Regions from separate parts of the Propionispora vibrioides genome, predicted to be linked through region 3. Evidence: riboswitches for the same ligand, from Rfam matches in the RefSeq annotation. Region 3 holds a riboswitch; each other region holds the start of a gene.
What was found. Region 3 has a riboswitch for cyclic di-GMP ahead of BMW43_RS09835 (bifunctional diguanylate cyclase/phosphodiesterase). Riboswitches for the same ligand answer to the same signal wherever they lie in the genome.
Positions count from the first base shown of each region.

Region 1: it holds a riboswitch for cyclic di-GMP, as region 3 does, so the genes downstream of both, BMW43_RS15195 (hypothetical protein) here and BMW43_RS09835 (bifunctional diguanylate cyclase/phosphodiesterase) in region 3, are expected to answer to the same signal.
Region 2: it holds a riboswitch for cyclic di-GMP, as region 3 does, so the genes downstream of both, BMW43_RS01445 (hypothetical protein) here and BMW43_RS09835 (bifunctional diguanylate cyclase/phosphodiesterase) in region 3, are expected to answer to the same signal.
Region 4: it holds a riboswitch for cyclic di-GMP, as region 3 does, so the genes downstream of both, BMW43_RS16395 (V4R domain-containing protein) here and BMW43_RS09835 (bifunctional diguanylate cyclase/phosphodiesterase) in region 3, are expected to answer to the same signal.

Region 1 covers NZ_FODY01000021.1:37,278-41,623, forward strand. Annotated here, with positions in the region: gene BMW43_RS15185 (ferredoxin-like domain-containing protein) at 1-176, shown strand, start outside; gene BMW43_RS15190 (hypothetical protein) at 215-883, shown strand; cyclic di-GMP riboswitch class I at 1,470-1,554, shown strand; gene BMW43_RS15195 (hypothetical protein) at 1,628-1,843, shown strand; gene BMW43_RS15200 (hypothetical protein) at 2,142-2,810, shown strand; gene thiD (bifunctional hydroxymethylpyrimidine kinase/phosphomethylpyrimidine kinase) at 2,915-3,715, shown strand; gene thiE (thiamine phosphate synthase) at 3,712-4,338, shown strand.
Region 2 covers NZ_FODY01000001.1:270,732-275,077, forward strand. Annotated here, with positions in the region: gene BMW43_RS01440 (secretin GspD/PilQ domain-containing protein) at 3-1,289, opposite strand; gene BMW43_RS01445 (hypothetical protein) at 1,261-1,905, opposite strand; cyclic di-GMP riboswitch class II at 2,047-2,129, opposite strand; gene BMW43_RS01450 (type IV pilus modification PilV family protein) at 2,533-2,898, shown strand; gene BMW43_RS01455 (PilW family protein) at 2,901-3,347, shown strand; gene BMW43_RS01460 (hypothetical protein) at 3,361-4,346, shown strand, end outside.
Region 3 covers NZ_FODY01000010.1:35,376-39,721, forward strand. Annotated here, with positions in the region: gene BMW43_RS09825 (HAD family hydrolase) at 1-616, shown strand, start outside; gene nrdD (anaerobic ribonucleoside-triphosphate reductase) at 863-1,162, shown strand; gene BMW43_RS21125 (hypothetical protein) at 1,186-1,359, shown strand; cyclic di-GMP riboswitch class I at 1,487-1,573, shown strand; gene BMW43_RS09835 (bifunctional diguanylate cyclase/phosphodiesterase) at 1,681-3,915, shown strand; gene BMW43_RS09840 (hypothetical protein) at 4,298-4,346, shown strand, end outside.
Region 4 covers NZ_FODY01000024.1:62,708-67,053, reverse strand. Annotated here, with positions in the region: gene BMW43_RS16400 (PAS domain S-box protein) at 1-1,501, opposite strand, end outside; gene BMW43_RS16395 (V4R domain-containing protein) at 1,530-2,048, opposite strand; cyclic di-GMP riboswitch class I at 2,172-2,265, opposite strand; gene BMW43_RS16390 (DUF429 domain-containing protein) at 2,363-3,130, opposite strand; gene BMW43_RS16385 (DNRLRE domain-containing protein) at 3,189-3,776, opposite strand; gene BMW43_RS16380 (hypothetical protein) at 3,887-4,171, opposite strand; gene BMW43_RS16375 (HAD family hydrolase) at 4,306-4,346, opposite strand, start outside.

The DNA of each region.
Region 1 (4,346 bases), on a different contig from region 3:
ACAGCGTGATCAGCGATATTATCCGGGTGTATCCGCAAACGGTGCCTGTCTTCCGCTCATTTGGCATGGGCTGCCTGGGCTGTCCGTCCTCGACGGGGGAAGCGGTCCAGAAGGCGGCGGAAATCCATGGGATCAAGGTGGATGAAATTCTGGCGGCACTGAACAAGGTCATATAGTCTTTTTTACTACATTTATTACAGCAGGAGGAATACAGATGAGTGCATTTTTAGGACATATTCACTATTGGCTATACAATAAGATCCGCTTGGTTATCAACCGGGAGGAACTGGTCTTTGCCAAAGCCCAGGAAAGCTGCGGTGATACGGCAGAAGAACTGCGGGACCAGGTGTGGCAGACTTACGGGCAGCCGCTGCCTGATGCCGATCTGGGTGATTTGATTGAGCACGGCAATATTCATGGCTGGCTACAGCGGCAGATCAATCTGGCCGAATCGAGAGAAGCCGCCTTAATCAAGGAGTTGCTTGAGGTTTGCGGCGGTGACGCCGAGACGGTGATTCTCCGGGCTTTTGCCGAACATGGCGAGAGCTGCGGCCGTCATGCCGCCGAACAAAATAAATATGAAACCGACCGGGCCGACGGCATCTATCAGGCGCTGAATGATTACCTGCTGAACGGCATGCCCTGCGATCAGGCCGATGTCATGGTTGCGAGCAGCGCTGATCAGGTTATCTGGGAGAGCGGCACCTGTCTGCAGGAGCCTAACTGGAAACGGGTCGGCATCAGCGCAAAACCCATGAAAAAGTTATATCAGGAATGGACCCAAAACTTTGTCCGGGCCATGAACCCAGCCATGGAATACAGCCAGACTGCCGATACCGCTCAGGGCGGCGCCGTTAACCGCTACGAGATTAAACGGGTTTGATGGGCGACCTGGTGTCTTGTAACCCCTGAGACTAAATTGGCTGGCACGGAATTTTTCCAAGACTAGGGGAGTGACACGTTCATATTTCAACTAAAGGACGCAGGATACATTTTCATCTGCAAGGCGGAGGAGTGAGGCATAGCGCGGTTCCTACGCCGATTGACGACAACGACACAGATGGAAATGTAGACAAGTAATTTAGCGAAATGTGAATGGGCCACTACACTAGGGGAGTATGCTGACTGACGACAACGCAGTATTGTGGAAAATCTACCGCAAGAATAGTGCAGAATCAGGGTTACAAGGGACTAAAAAAGAATCGCTGAAACAGGAAAACAGCCACCAGGCTGTTTTTTTATGATTATTATGCAGTCTGTTGGGCGTGCACAAAATAATTCCGATGATTCCTTCCAAGATACGGATAAAACGAGTATAATAAAACATAGAAAGCGTAGATAATTGGCAAAAGAGAAATCTTTTTGTCGAATCACCGGCAGTAGGAGTCGGATTGCTTACTTTTTCTGGTGATTGTTCAGGCGGTGTCCGAAGTAAGCAGTTATGAAGTGATCATATAGATAACCTTATAAGCATTCTTTAGCAAACCTTTTTAAAGGAAGGGACGCAAAGCCATGGGTCTAAGGATGTAAATCTATGATAGCCAGGTTGCATAACGCACCGGCTTTTTTTGTTTTTTTACCAGCCGCGAGGGAAGCTTGTTCCCCATATGATAAGGAGATGGAAACATTGGCTGTAGGAAAATGTTCTTGTGGCAGCAAGCAGTATGAAGAGGTTGACATAACGCCGGCGGGGGCCCAGGAGAAGAGATCGTTCACCCGTTGCAAGCGCTGCGGCTTAGTTGTGGCGGGACAGGGAAACTGGCCGGAGGAAGAGGAGACCGGGCTGGTAAGCCATTGGGCAAGAGTCCTGCGGGATGGTATGGGCTCTATCCTGCGGGCATGATCGCCCGGATTTGGACAAGGGGACGGTTCAGGCGATTCTCATGAACTGCTGCAGAAATCAGTGGCCAGGGCAGCTTTGCCAGTGGGCAGGCTGAGTCTTAGTGTAGCAGGAAAACGGCAGCAAACAGGGAACTATTACTAGTGGTCCATTAACATGGGCCATGCTGTTAGTTTGAAAACATACCTGAAGCAAACGGATACTTAGCCTGTCTGTTTGTGCCGGACTTTTCCGGTCCGGCTGTGGTGGGGGCTGAATCAGCGGTTCCCCGGGAAAATCAAAGGAGATGGATAGCTTGGATATGCCTGCGATAATACAGGATGCGTTCAGCAGCGGTTTCTCGCTGCCGTCGGCGGCCAGCGCGGTGCCGGACATGACGCAGACAGTTGCTACAATAAAGGAAGTATGGGATGCACAAACTTTTTCCGACCTGGTCAGCGGACAGGTCCACGTACCGGATGATGTGATCAATCAGGCGCTGGCCTCAATGCTGGAGCCCGGCGGACCGGTTACGGAAATGAAGGTTACCTCGCTAAAAAACCACCAGCTTAGAATTGAAGCGAAGACGGCCAAGGAAGGGCGGGTCGTGCTGGTCTGCACGGTGGAGCAATTAGTACATAATCAGGATCAGTCGTTGCTAACACTGAAGGTAACCGATAAAAAGCTGCCGGACAAGCCTTTCGTGTCATGGATTTTTTCCCGGGTCAGTCTGGCGATGGTGAGCAAGGTTGTGGGACACCTGGATCCCTCTTACGGGTTAGATGTCAATATTCATGGGAATACTGTCACCATTGATTTTCGTCAGGCGCTATACAATTCCCGGCTTGGCAATTTGGAACTGTTCGGTTACCGGCCGGTGGATTATCTTACCGTGTATTCGCTTACGCCGCAGGACGGCTTTTCCGATATCAGCACTAACCTTGCGTTGCCGGAGCAGATAAAAACAATGATTAAAAATGTTTGGTTATAGGATGTGCTTTTAAATGAACGGAATGATTTATGGCACAAAAAGCGCTGTCAGGGGTCGTTTCGGATCGTTTACAAACACACCCTAAGACGGGAGGACAACCTGGTATGAAAAAAGTATTAACCATTGCCGGCTCGGATAGCAGCGGCGGCGCCGGCATCCAGGCCGACTTAAAAGCCTTTTCCGCGCAGGGCGTGTTCGGCATGAGTGTCATCACTGCCGTAACAGCGCAAAATACGCAGGGCGTACTGGCGGTGCAGGACATTGAGCCGGAAATCATCGCCAAGCAGATTGAAGCGATTTTCGAAGATATTGAGGTGGATGCCGTTAAAATAGGCATGGTTTCCCGGCCTGTCACCATCCATACCATTGCCGCCAAGCTGCGTCAGTACCAGGCGGTCAACGTGGTGGTCGACCCGGTCATGGTATCCAAAAGCGGCTATCATTTGCTGCAGCCGGAAGCCGAAGCAGCCCTGGTGCAGGAACTGCTGCCCCTGGCGGCACTGGTTACACCCAACATTCCCGAGGCGGAAGTGATTGCCGGGATGACTATTCATAATCTGACGGATATGGAGGAAGCCGCCCGGCGGATACACCGGCTGGGGGCGGCCTGCGTCCTGGTGAAGGGCGGTCATCTGCCGGATGACGCCACCGATATCCTGTACGACGGCAGTCACTTCGAATATTTGGCGGCCAAACGGATTGCCACCAAGAATACCCACGGCACCGGTTGTACATTATCTTCAGCGATTGCCGCCAATCTGGGCAAGGGCTGCACGGTGACCGAAGCGGTGAAACGGGCCAAGGCGTATATTACTATAGCCATTGAACATTCGCTGGCTATTGGCAAAGGGGTAGGGCCGACCCATCATTTTTACGAGTTATACCGGAAGGCGGGGCTGGAATGAACGCCATTGACTATTCTTTGTATCTGGTGACTGACCGCCGGCTGGTCGGCGGGAAGGACTTTTATCGGAGTTTGGAAGAAGCCCTGGCCGGTGGGGTAACGCTGCTGCAGCTTAGGGAAAAGGAAGCCTCGTCGGCCGAATTTTACCAGATTGCGCTTAAGGTCAAGGAAATCTGCGGCCGTTACGACGTGCCGCTCATTATTAATGACCGGCTGGATATTGCCCTGGCCGTTGATGCCGACGGACTGCACATTGGTCAGCAGGACCTGCCGCTGCCTGTGGCCAGAAGGCTGCTGGGCCGGGACAAGCTGATTGGTGTGTCGGCGACTACACTGGCCGAGGCGCAACTGGCCGAAGCAGGTGGTGCCGATTATCTGGGGATTGGGGCCATGTACCCGACAGGCACCAAAACGGATGCCCGGGCGGTGAGTCTGTCAGAACTGACCGCCATCCGGCAAAATGTAACCATTCCGGTTGTGGCGATCGGCGGGATTGGAACGGCCAATGTGACGGAAGTCATGGGTACCGGCATTGCCGGCGTCTCAGTTGTTTCAGCCATATTGGCCCAGGACGATGTCCGGGCGGCAGCGCAGCACCTGCGCCAGTTGATCATAACGGCATAATAACAAAA
Region 2 (4,346 bases), on a different contig from region 3:
CTTTATTGAAGAACATGAGCCGTTAAGAATATGACAATTTCCGATTCGCTGCCCGTATTGCTTACACTTTTAAACAGTGAACCCAATATGGGTAAATCACCTAAGAAAGGAACTTTCGTAATAGTCTTTGACTCCTGACTGCCAATCAAACCGCCAATCACCATAGTTTCTCCGTCCTTCATTCGCACATTGGTTTCGGCTTCCCTTGTCGTAATTTGATATTGCTTGATATCAGAAACCAGCTGCGGCGTACTAACTTCAGTCCGCACATTGGCGGTTATTTGCCCGTCAGCCCCTACTACCGGAGTATAAGTTAACTTTATCCCTGTATCAATATAGGTTGTAGAAGTAGAAGTTGTCCCATTGGCCACAGTATTAGTCTGCACCGGAATCCGGTCTCCTATTAATATACGGGCCTGTTTACCGTTCACAGTAATAACCTTAGGCTGAGACAGAATCTTTGCATTCCCTTTGCTTACAAGAGCATTGATTTTAGCTGAATAATAAAATTCATAAGGCAACCCGTTTATAGGTGATGAACCGAACTGAATAATTCCCGGATAACCACCACCTACACTAGAACTTGCATGACGAGTAATTGTCCCCTGATCAGTCATAACATATTTACCTGTATCAGAATCATAGCTATAGGTAGGAGGATCGTATTCCACACTCTTCGGCGTCTCATCCCAAGTCCAGCTAATCCCTAAATCCTTAGTTGCTGATTTACTAATAGCAACTACCTTGGCTTCCAGCTCTACCTGCTGCAACCGTTTATCCAGTTCACCAACGATTTGCTTTATTCGGGAAATCCCAAGCGAGGAACCGGTAACCAGCAGGGAATTGGAAGGAATATCGGTCTCTACCTTTACTTTTAACCCTTCTGCCGCTGACGTAATAGTATCTTTCATATCCGGTGCCGTAACATATTGCAATTTAATTACCGCAGAATCGGCCACATCAGCCCGTTCAAAAATGATGGTGTTATCCACTTTATGATATGTAAGTCCTTTGGCCTGGGCAATTAAATCAATCGCCGTGTCCAGCGAAACATTTTCCATTCGGACCGTAATGGTCGGCGAATCTTTGGCTGCCGATTCGTCAATAATCATATTAACACCGCTTAACAGCGATAACGTATGTAAGACAATCCGGATATCCTCCTGAATAAAATTTAAGCTGATCGAACCCGGATTAGCAAAGCATAATGGAGAAACGACAAAGATATGAATTACAATTATCGTAATTACAGCGATTACCTTATTGCGCCATGTTATGTATTGGGTCATTGCCACTACCTGTCCTTTCTTTTGCTATGCCTTTTTCCGATTTTATATTGTCAGTGATAGGTAGAATGATCTCTCCGGCCGGGCCGGTTAGCGACACTATATCTGACGCGATTCCTTTAACTCGATAAAGGCCGATCCATTCTCCTAGACGATAGGCTCTGGACTGTTTGCCGTCATTGATAACAGCCAATTGTTGCCCGTCATCACTGCTTACAATACCTGTAACACTGATTTTAGGAACTTCAGTTGCCGCTTTTGCTGCCCCATGTCCATCATCGAAAGAAGACATCTGCCCTGATCCCGGCGATAGCTGCTGCTCTGGTGGTTCTTTACCATCCGTGCTTTTGGCCTGGTTATTTAAATATTCCGGTGGAACAGCGAAGGGATTGCGAACTGCCTCCTGTTTTTTTTCAACGGCAGGAATGGTTACATTAACGTTTTTGACTACAACCGCCTTTTTCACTTGAACGCTTTTGTCGGCAAGAACTGGTTGAGGAACCGATTCGCCAGTATGATCCGGCGCGACATATATATAGACAGCTAGTGCCGTCACACCTATGGCTATAATTGCGATAAGCTTCGACGACAAAGATGACATATCTTGTTTAATCTTCAAAAAGATCGCACCGTCCTTTTAGTATAAAGTATAAAAATACATCTAATTTTCTATATCTAGTGCCTTTTAAGAGAAATTGATTTTCCATTCTAGAATAATCTAATAAATTTCTCTACAAAAAACAGAAACCCATCTGAAAATATTCAGATGGGGGGTTACGCTACTCACTCCTATTGGTTCAAGCGTCCAGATACAAACCAATATTCATCGCTTCCATACAAAATGTACGCATATATTGTAAAAAACTTTCATTTATAATCATTATTTATTTTACCTTTTTTGTCAACCACTAATTTTGCTGTAATTTGTCAATTGTAATATTTTTGTGGCTAAGAACCATTATTTTTAATCAATTTGTATTAATTATAACAATTCTATCATATGGCTACTACTTAGCCATTGACCACAAACAGGGAAGTTATTTCGTAAATTTTTGATAGCTGCTAAAGATAATTCATTAAAATTAAGAAACAAAGTTAGGCAACTAAAAAATTAATCGTTAAATGTTTAGAAAAACAATGCTCAATATTTGTATTATCTGGTATAATAATCCGGAAGACTATTATATTATTATACATATTAATATAATATTTAAGCTATTCTCCATTTTACATTGAGGGAAAAAATATGAAAAATCAAAGGGGCTCCTTGTTAATTGATATTTTAATTGGGTGTTTAATACTATCAGTGGCATTGCTCTCTATAGGCTTCGCCTTTCAACATTCTGTACGTGCATCATCATACGTTGAAAACTATAACGGTGCTTTACGTATAGCACAACAAGCAGCCGAGGCATTACGAGTGAATGATGGTACAAACAGCTTTACCATCAATATACCCGATAAAATAACAACTGGAAATATGACTTATACTGTTAGTGTCTCGACACCGGCACCAGTTGCAGGAAACGCTAATTTATTATCTGTTAATATAACCGTATCTTGGGGAGCGAATAACATGACTATAACAAACTACTATTATTTAAAACCATGAAAATGGGAAAAAACGAAAAAGGGTTAACCATAGTCGAATTACTTGTCGGAATAGCAATTCTATCAATTATCGGTGCAGGGATATTTGGAATCATGTTTACCTCAAATCAAATATATAACACTTCTTCTAGTAGACTTGATGCGGCCACATATAACCGAGAGGTTTCCGCAGCAATTACCAACGAACTTCGGTATGCTAGTAAAGTTAAAGCATTAGGATCAACCTTGCAATACACTGTCGCATCTAATAGCCGTGAAATAAAATTGGATACAATACAACACGCTTTAATTGCTAATGAATTTATCATTGCTCCCGGGCAAGTTGAAAGCTTAAACTTTACCGCTAAAAATAGTAATGGCAAAGCAACTATTACTGCAATATTTAATTTATACGGAAAAAGTAATAACACGGTTACCATTACGACCATTAATTCTGCTACAATAGAATAAGTGTGGTGATATTATGAATCAAAAAGGATATGCTACTATATTGTCAATACTTACTACTGTTTTTCTACTCGGGATGATGGCTGTTTTATTTCCAAAATTAAATAATGCTATATTCGCCAGCAGCACAGAGCATAATTCACTATCTGCTCAGTACGCAGCTGAGTCAGGCGCCAAGAAAGCGATTTCTACTTTTTACCAATCATCTCAAGACTGGAAGTGGTTAAATAGTTGGCAAGACATAGGAGATGCACAATATAATGTGCAGATTAGCCCAGTTCCCTCAAGTCCAGCGACTGCGGGAGCTTATACCGTTACCTCAACAGGTAGAGAGGGAAATTCAAGCAAAACCACACATGTTACGGTAACTGTTTCAGGAGGTGATCCGACTGGCCCGGCTGTTCCTTCTGGATCTGATTACGCAATGTATTCAGATAGTAATATTATTCTATCAGGTAATCTACTTCTGCATGGAAAACTGGTAGCAAAGGGAACTGTAACACGCAGCGGGACAGTAAATTATGGCGATCACGATTCTGCAATAATACAAAATCCAAAAGAAAAATGGTGGTTTGCTGACTACAATACTTTTAAAACCGCAAAAACTGCGCAAAGCTTTCTTGATAGCACGAATAGGCCTATAAATACAAAGATAACTCGTAGTAGTGATCTTACAGGCCAAAACTATAACAACCAGACTATTATTATAAATGGGGACTTAACTATGGCCGGTAATAAGAGTTTCAATAATACGACCCTGCTGGTGTCTGGTAATATTACTTATTCTGGAACGATGAATTTTAATTCTAATTGTTTAGTGGTTGCTGGAAATAGCATTACAATGAGTGGCAGTAATCTTGGTGGTGCGGTGTATATATCATATGGCTCAATTACGTATAGTGGAATTTTAAACGGTGGGGCAGTATATGCAAAGGGCAATATAACTTCCAGTGGCAATAATACAATAACCTATTCAAAAGAAGCCATGAATTATAATCAATT
Region 3 (4,346 bases):
TCTTATCCGGCATGTGGGAACGAGACAAACGTTGTTCAGCAAGGAAATTCGCCGGGAAACCGTACTGGCCTTGGCGGCTGATTTTTTGGACAACGGCGTTGACGCCCTTATGTATTCGGACGAGCATATTTATTATAACCGCGGCAGCAAACGGGCCCAGCTATATTTCCGGTTCAACCAGGAAAAAGAGCCGGAGTTTCAGGTGCCGATGATTGAAATTACCCGGGCAGAGGAATTGCCCGATCGGATCATAAAATTTTTTGTCTGGGATGTCGATGCTGCCTTGGCGGAGCGGATTACGACCATTCACAATAAGCAGGGAGATTTGTATATTGTGCAATCGATGAAAGGTTCCCTGGACGTTATGGCCAGTGGTGTCTCCAAGGGAGAAGCGCTGCGGTTTTTGGCGCAGCAGGGACGGCTACAATTGGCACAGACTGCCGTTTTTGGTGATAACTACAATGATGTCAGTATGTTCGAGTTGGCCGGCTTGCCTATTGCGATGGCCAACGGGGAGGCTGCCGCCAAACAGGCAGCTAAATTTGTCGCCCGCTCCAATGATGAGAACGGTGTGGCTCATGCCATCCGGCGCTATATTTTGGAACAGCCCGTTTGATAATGGAAAAAAGATAGTATAGACGGCCGGCTTTGCCGGCTGTGTTTTTTTCGGTTACGTTAACATAGCAAATCGGAACTTTCTTGGAATATAACCGGCATGACAGCCAGGGAAAACGGGAAACTGATTTTTTCGCGATATATTGTAACTGATAAAAAAATAAATACTATATCTTGTGTTTTTTGCAGGAAAATGGCTGTTTAAGGCGAAACAATCAATAAAAGTAATCTTATGGAGAGGATTGTCATGCTAATCAGGAATGTATTGGTGGAAAACCCTGAGGCTTTGCCGGAAAAAGAAGTACAGGCCTATGTGGCTGAGGAAATGGCTATTTGGCAAAAGACGGGCAAGACTTTGGGCCGTGTTATTCTTTGCCTGGAAGGGAATGATGTGGTCATTCAGTCTTTTGAGCAATCGCCGATCAAAAGAACGCGCCGGATTACCGGTTATCTCAGCACAGTGGATAAGTTTAATGATGCGAAACAGCGGGAATTGGCCGATCGTTTGCCCCATAACCAGGAACGGGAAACAGTGCTGTTGGTGTAGGAAAATACAAGGAGGGATAATCCATGTCTCAGTTGAAAGCCATCTGCCCCCATTGTGACAGTGAACTGGTCAAACAGGCTGTGACGGTGGACTTGGTTGTGTTTAAATGCGTACAGTGCAATCGCGAGTTTGGTCCGTTGCCGGCAGCCTGCACGCAGGACGAGCTGGACCAGCTCTTGCGTGAGTCCGACCGGTGAAAAAACGCCTGGCAAGGCGTTTTTTTTTATGACTGAAAACAGGCTTGCTAAAATTGGAGAATAACTAACAAAGCAGATAGTTATTGACGAGTTTGGTAAAAATATGTAATATGTTATAGGGATCTAAAAAAATATTGGGTAAACTTATCGAAAGGTAAGGACACAAAGCCATGGGTCTAAGGATGTATGCATCTATGATTGCCAGGTTGCCTGTTTTCTATCAAAACGGTTTAGTAGGCCAGGCGACCCCTGGCCTTTTATGTTTTTGTGAGGATTAGGTCGTGCATAATTCTAAGGTGGTGGCAATACGGAGGAGCGAAAGTGAACAAAGGCAAGCTGTTTTTTTTCTTACAACAAATGGGGCAGGCCAGAGGAAGATGGGTTTTCTTGTTTATGGCTGCTTATATCGTTTTGTTTTTTGCTTGGAGCGTTGGCTGGGCTGAAGCAGGAAGCCTGCGCCTGGCAGGTTGCGGTGCTTTGGTTTTCGCCAGTGTGGCGGTTACAAGCGGGCTTTTATTTCAAACCTACCGGAAGGTCAGGGAAGATTCGCTGTTTTGGCTGTTGTTGTTCCTGGGAATTAGCAGTTCAGCCGGTGGTATTCTTCTGGGAGGGTATTACCGGATTGCGTTACAGATCGATTTTCCTCTTCAAAGCTGGGATAATTTATTTTATGTGACAAGTTCACTTTTGACGTTGGCAGCTTATGTCTCCCTGCTTTGGCAGCGCCGGGGAGCCTGCTTTTGCTTTAAGGCGCTGTTTGATATTACGTTGCTCCTGGTTGTTGTTTTTGCGGTAAGCTGGGACTATATCCGGATGTATTTTGCTTTTCCCAATGAACAGGCCTTGACTAATATGCTTTTTCTGGCATATCCTGTTATGGATTTAGGCTTGCTGTTCGGGATCGCCAGATTTTATCTTCAGTTTAAACGGTTCAACCGGCCTATGCTGCATTGTTTTTTGGGGAGTATTATTTTTTTCTTTATTGCCGATACGGCTTTTTTATACGGCTCTTTGATGGAGGTTAATTCTGCCGGCACCTGGTATCACATGCTCTGGGGTATGGCCAATCTGCTGATTGCCTTGGCAGTGTCGTTCCGGCAGGGCGAGTATGCGATTGGGCAGGAAGGCAACTTAGAATATAATCCCGACACCATGTGGCTTTGCCTTTCCTATGGCGTTGTGGCCGGACTGTTCCTGCTGCTGCTGGTAAAGCTGGAGGAGTTTGTCAGCGTGGCTGTCGGGTTGTTCATTTGCCTGCTGCTGATCAGCGTCCGCCAGGTGTTTTCCTTTTTGGAAAATAAGCGGCTGCTCCAGTCGTTGCAGCAGAAGAACGCCGAATTGCTGACCATGGCTTATACCGATCATCTGACCGCCATGCCTAACCGGTTCCGGTTTCTGGAAGATATTAAAGTAAAGCAAAAACCTTGTGTGGCGATTATCAATATTGAAAATTTCCGGGCTATTAATGAATTTTACGGCTGTCAGGCAGGTGATAAGGTGCTGCGCGATGTAGCCGCCTGCATCCTGCAGGAAGCGGGCCGTTGCGGTTATGAGGTATACCGGCTGTCCGGTGACGAATATGCCCTGTTGGCTGACAGTGTGGAGCCAAACCTGTTTAAAAGAAATATTCTGGACATGTATGACTGTATTGAACAAACCAAGTTTTCAATCCATGGACAACTGCATCCTGTTTTTGTGAGCATTGGCCTGTCCTTCACTGCCGAAAGTCCGCTGGAAAAGGCGCAAATGGCCCTTCGGTATGCCCGCCAGCGTCACCTTAAGGTCCAGGTATATGGTGACGACCTGCCGGTAAAAGACAGTTATCACCATAATTTATACTGGGTGCAGGAAGTGCAGGAAGCCATTGAAGAGGACCGCATTTTGCTTTATTATCAGCCGATTTTGGACCTTTGCACCGGCCGGGTTACCAAGTATGAGGCCTTAGTGCGCATGCTGTCCCGGCAGGGAGAGATTATTTCTCCCGGCTGTTTTCTGCCGGTGATTAAAAAAACTAAAATATATCCCCGGCTAACAGAAGTTATTTTGGAAAAATGCTTTGCCTATTTTCAGGACAAGGATGTTGAGTTTTCGATTAATTTGAGCGCAGCCGATATTGCAGACTGCAAGGTAACGCAGCGGATACTTCGGTTGTTGGCCGGTTCGGGATTGGCTGGCCGGGTCACTTTTGAATTTGTCGAATCGGAGGAATTTGAAAACCCCGAGGAACTGCTGCGGTTCATCACTGCAGTCAAACGATATCATGCCAAGATTGCTATTGATGATTTTGGCAGCGGCTATTCCAATTTTGCCCATATTTTTACGATGGGCGCCGATTATATCAAAGTTGACGGGTCACTGGTAAAGGAGATTGCGGACAATCCGTCGGTACTGGCGGTGGTGGAAAGCATCGTCTATCTTGCCCGCAAACTGAATATCAAAGTCATTGCGGAATTTGTCTGCTGTGAAACCATCTACCATACGGTTAAAGATATGGGATTGGATGAAGTACAAGGCTATTTTATCGGTGAACCGAAACCGCATTTGCTGCAGACCTAGTGTCTTGACCAGGTTAAATCTTAGTCTATACAGCCTATCTTTTTCCGTACTGCTGCGTTGTCGTCGGCTTACATATGGCCGATATGCGCGCCTCCTCCGCCTTGCATTGCAGAAAAATCTATACTGTATAATTCTAATTCATAACTTTGCCAAGACACTAGGTACCCACTGCCTTATTCGCATTGTGCCTCTAGCCGTTTTTTTATGTCTGGCTGTTTCGGTAAAATCCTGAAATAGCCCAAACTGTTTCTGCGGCTTTAATTTCCTGTCAGACGAGAAATTTTCTCGTTATGCCGGCCGGCTCATTAAATCGGTGGCTTCCGAGAGGAACAGGGCTTCATCGTAGCGAAACATATCTAAAAATAAGCTGCGGGAGTATAGTATGCGGGAAACGGTAAAGAAATTGTTGATTACCACCGAATTGCCTTTTG
Region 4 (4,346 bases), on a different contig from region 3:
TTCTGAGTTGAATAGTCTTATGATGCAAATATAGCTGCGTACCAATCTCCTTGAAGCTTAGACCTGATAAAATCTTTTCCAGTGTCTCCAATAAGTTAGGGTGCGGCAGCAGTGGGCCGATCATTTGATGCACATAATCAACTGCTCCGTCAGTAACGGCAAAAGGAGCAAGCACCTGATAAATCCCGCAATTTTCATAATGATAAATATATCTTTCCGGCCAAACCTGTTTACCAATCCGTACCGAAGTCTTCGCATTGTTTAACCGGTTAGCCAAACCTGACCAACCCTCTGCATAGTTTCCAATTCCCACTGTAACATGAATATTACGGACATAGGCACCTATATAAGCTACATAACTTTCCGCCAGTTCGGTTTCCCGTTCTTTATGGTTGGGACATGAAGCAAAATCGCTAAGGACCACAATACCAATGTCTGTCTCCCAGGCAATCGTATTATTCTTCTTATTTAATATATCAATCAGGAAATCCACGAGCTGCTGCTTATGGTAATGATTATCGGCTGTATCAGACACTCCCGGTACAGTATCTACGTCAAAAAACAATAAAGAAAAATCTTTTGGGATATGAAGCTTGTTTTTTCCACTATACTCCTGCAACGCCAGATCATTTATATCATTCCGGACAGCCAGTTTATTAAAAAACTCACTTCTCTTTTTTCTTTCATACGCCTGATAAAGCAGACTCTCATTTCTTTTTCTTTCACTAATATTACGGGTAACACCAATATAGCCAATATGGGTCCCCGCCTGATCCCGGGCAATGCTTATGGAAGATTCAAGCCAGATCACTTTCCGGTCTTTTCGCAGTTGTTCCTCTTCCACAATGACCGGTACTTTACTGCTGTGCCATTGAATGTTGTCAGTCGTAGTCTTCTGAAAAGCACTCCACAAAAAGGTAAGTGTCGTTTGCTGCGAATTTTTCCCCTCTAGTTCAACTGCTGCAAACCCTAATAATTTCTCAACCGAGGGGCTTATATATCGGATAATGCCGTCGGTATCCAACAGCCAGATCACGTCCCCCGTATTTTCAGCGATAAATTTATATTTTCGTTCACTTTCCCGAATGATTTCCTGCTGTTTTTCAAGCTCAGCAATATAGCCTCGCTCATTTTCTGCCGCATCTTTTAAACCAAGTACCATGCTATTAAACGCAATGGAAAAGTCTCCCATAAAATCAACCCGTTGGCTATAATCACCGGAAGCAACCATCCCTGTTTGCCAAGTCAAATGGCGCAGATTGGACTGCAGGGCCTTTAACGCACCCGGCCAATATCCGCGTAAGTTTATTGTAGAAGACAAATCGCCTTTAGCAAGTGTATCAGTAAAAGATCTAAGCAAGAGAAGCTCGTTTTTCAGCTTGGCAAACTCCGGATGTTTTTCCGCGCAGGCAGAATCACCGTTTGTCACATCTTTTCCCTTTATCACCTGATATAACTCTCTCACTATTTCATTGATTTCTTCTTCCATTTCTTTACGCACGTGGATATCCCTCTCTAAAACCAAAGATTCACTTCACGGATATTTCAGCAGTGAACCGGCAAGTCCTATCGCCTGTACACCAGCAGTCAATCTCCTTAACACTATACTGCTTGCCGGTAAACCCTTCCAGAAGCCCGGCTATAAAACCTTCATCATACACGCATACTTCATAATCCAATTCCGGCAAGCCGGAACAATCCAAGTCCTCGGAAATACTCATTACATATTTTCCGTTTTCATGGTCGGCCGATTCAACCCGTAGAATTCCGATTTTTTTATCTGCCAGAGCTGTTTGTATTGCCTGAACAAAACTATTGAAATCTTTTACATCCCTAATAACGTTTTGATAGAATTGTTTTCCCGCCAGCAACCCTGACTCATAGAACAAAGTATCGACCATTTCCGTTCCGTAATGTTTTTCAAGCACATCGCGAAAACAAAACTGCATAAGCCTGTATACATCAGTGCTAACCATCGGCCCCAGGTTAGGCCTGCCGGCAGCAAGATCACCAAGTAATTCCCATTGAAATTCATATTTTCGCTCCATAACCAGACTCCTCTTTTTGTTTGACTCCATGCAAGCACACTCAGATTAGCTGCACTTGGAAGCTAAATTCAACACTTAACGCCTCAAATAATCTCCATTATTAAAAAAAAATCGCCAAAACCTAGTTGCGGCTTGGCAATCATTTATACCGTCATTTGGTATAGTTAGATCCATAGCTTTGCGTCCTTGTCTTTCGACAAGTTTGCCAAAAAATTCTTCGTTTTTTTACAAATTCTACATAAATTTTACATTTCTAGACTGGCTGTCACTTTTCCTTCTGTCCTTGACAAAAAAACATATTTTCCTGTTACAATCTAGCTCTCCTTCAGGCGCGGCTCACTGTATACAATCTCCATCGGAATTCCTCGACTATCTCCTACCGGCTGTTGAGGAATAGTAGAAAAACCATACTGCATACCAAGCCGGCCAATAACCGACAATACCATGGCATCCATAAAATCATCCAGCAATTGTTTGGGATAACGGTTTTGGATTTCAGCCATAGCCTGTTCGGCTTGTATAAAATACTCTGAAAGCAACTGTGTTCTCTCTTTAAGTCCCTCCGGGAGGGTTTTCTTGCTCACCAGCGGTTTATTACCGTTTAATATAGCAAAACCGTACTCCGGATGCGATTCCCGCAGACGGCCAATGTATTGCGGCTGTTCCAGCAAGAATTGATCCACCTCGCGAATTTTCGGCGTAAATCCCAGTGACTGCTCGGACAGACTTTTTTGCAGCACCTGCAGGTTGCAAGCCTTGGCGGTCTGCTTGTCCTGGGCGTAAACGGCCTGACGGCAGGGAGTATTAAACACACTGGACGCTTTTCCCGGCAGCCTGCTCCTTAATTTCTGATCCGGTCTAGCCACATTCTGCTGACTATTTTCCGGCAATCCAATCGGGATGTCGATAAGCAGGCAGCCGGCATCATTATGCTCTGTCATCAGCTTGGTAATGTCCGGATAATCTGCAAAACCATACCGGCCGGACAAGTCGTGCCAAAACACTGCCCAGCCCCGATATTTTCCCACTCGTTTGCAACTGTCAATGCCCACCCAGCCAGTACCGCCCGTTCTTGCTTCCATTTCTGTATTTCCTTCCATAAAAAAATATCATTGTTAATACAATGATATACATGACCGCTTATGATTGGCAAGGAATAACGGTGGCACAATAGCCGATATTAGGTATGGGAAAATAAGGCGATCCTTCTTTTTCTTTATACACAACTCTTATATAGGGTATCAATGTTTTATCTTTACAGTACGCTGAACCGAAAGAAGTACGTCCGGTCACTTGAAAGTTAAATTTTTCCTCAATAATCGCGATTCCCCTGTTCACCAGCGTATTGTTAAGCCATCTACCAAACAACTCGGTAATATCTGTTTCAACGACGATATCACTTGCAGACACATTAAAGGTTCGTCTTAGCGTTGGGCATACCTCAAAGGGACAACTATGCAAATAGGTTGTTAGCGAACAAAATTCCTGCAGCAGCGGATAAATGGCAAACCTCCTTGTTTCCTGCAACTTACCGGTCTTAAACAAGACCAACTTAGCAGTTAATAAAGAAATATTGCCAGGAATCATATCTATATTAAAAAAGAGGTAACTATAATACACATATCTTCCCTGGCCTCCGATAAAAATTTTGTTTCGTTTTATATTTTTCAAAGGAATTTTACTTGATAAAGTAAGACTTTTACTGGCTGGAATATTGACAACCGCCATACCAACAGCCCCTTTTTCAATACATTCGGCGAACATGCAGCAGTAATCCCATAATCGAAAAGCATGTGTCTATGTAGAGAGTTTGAGGACATCCCCAACTCTCCCCCAAGCTATGGAGTATTCAGAAAAGCTATCCCCACATGCAAGTTAGCAACATTATAGGTTTCACTATCAATTGACAAATCGAAAGTGACTGAGGCCTGGGCCGCCAGCGTGGCAACCTCTTGTGTCCAGACATACTCGGTGTCGGCCCCTACATAGATGGCAGTAACGATAAAATTGGCCAGTGCCGCACCACCGCTGGCGTTATTGTTGGTAATTGTTATTTCTACAAGTGACCCTTCATTGCTGCTGCTAATTGAATATGCGGCAGGCGAATTAATCAGAGACGGCATACTATTTCCTCCTTTTTTCTAACTATATTACATAATATGAATCACTTGCCAAGAAGGAAACATAACTGTCCGCCTATTTACAAGAAAAAGAATAGACTCACTGCACTTATCCTGCCATTCGTTTGTCTTTGCGTCTATTCTAAATATTCTTTAATGCCCCAGGCGACGCCAGCCT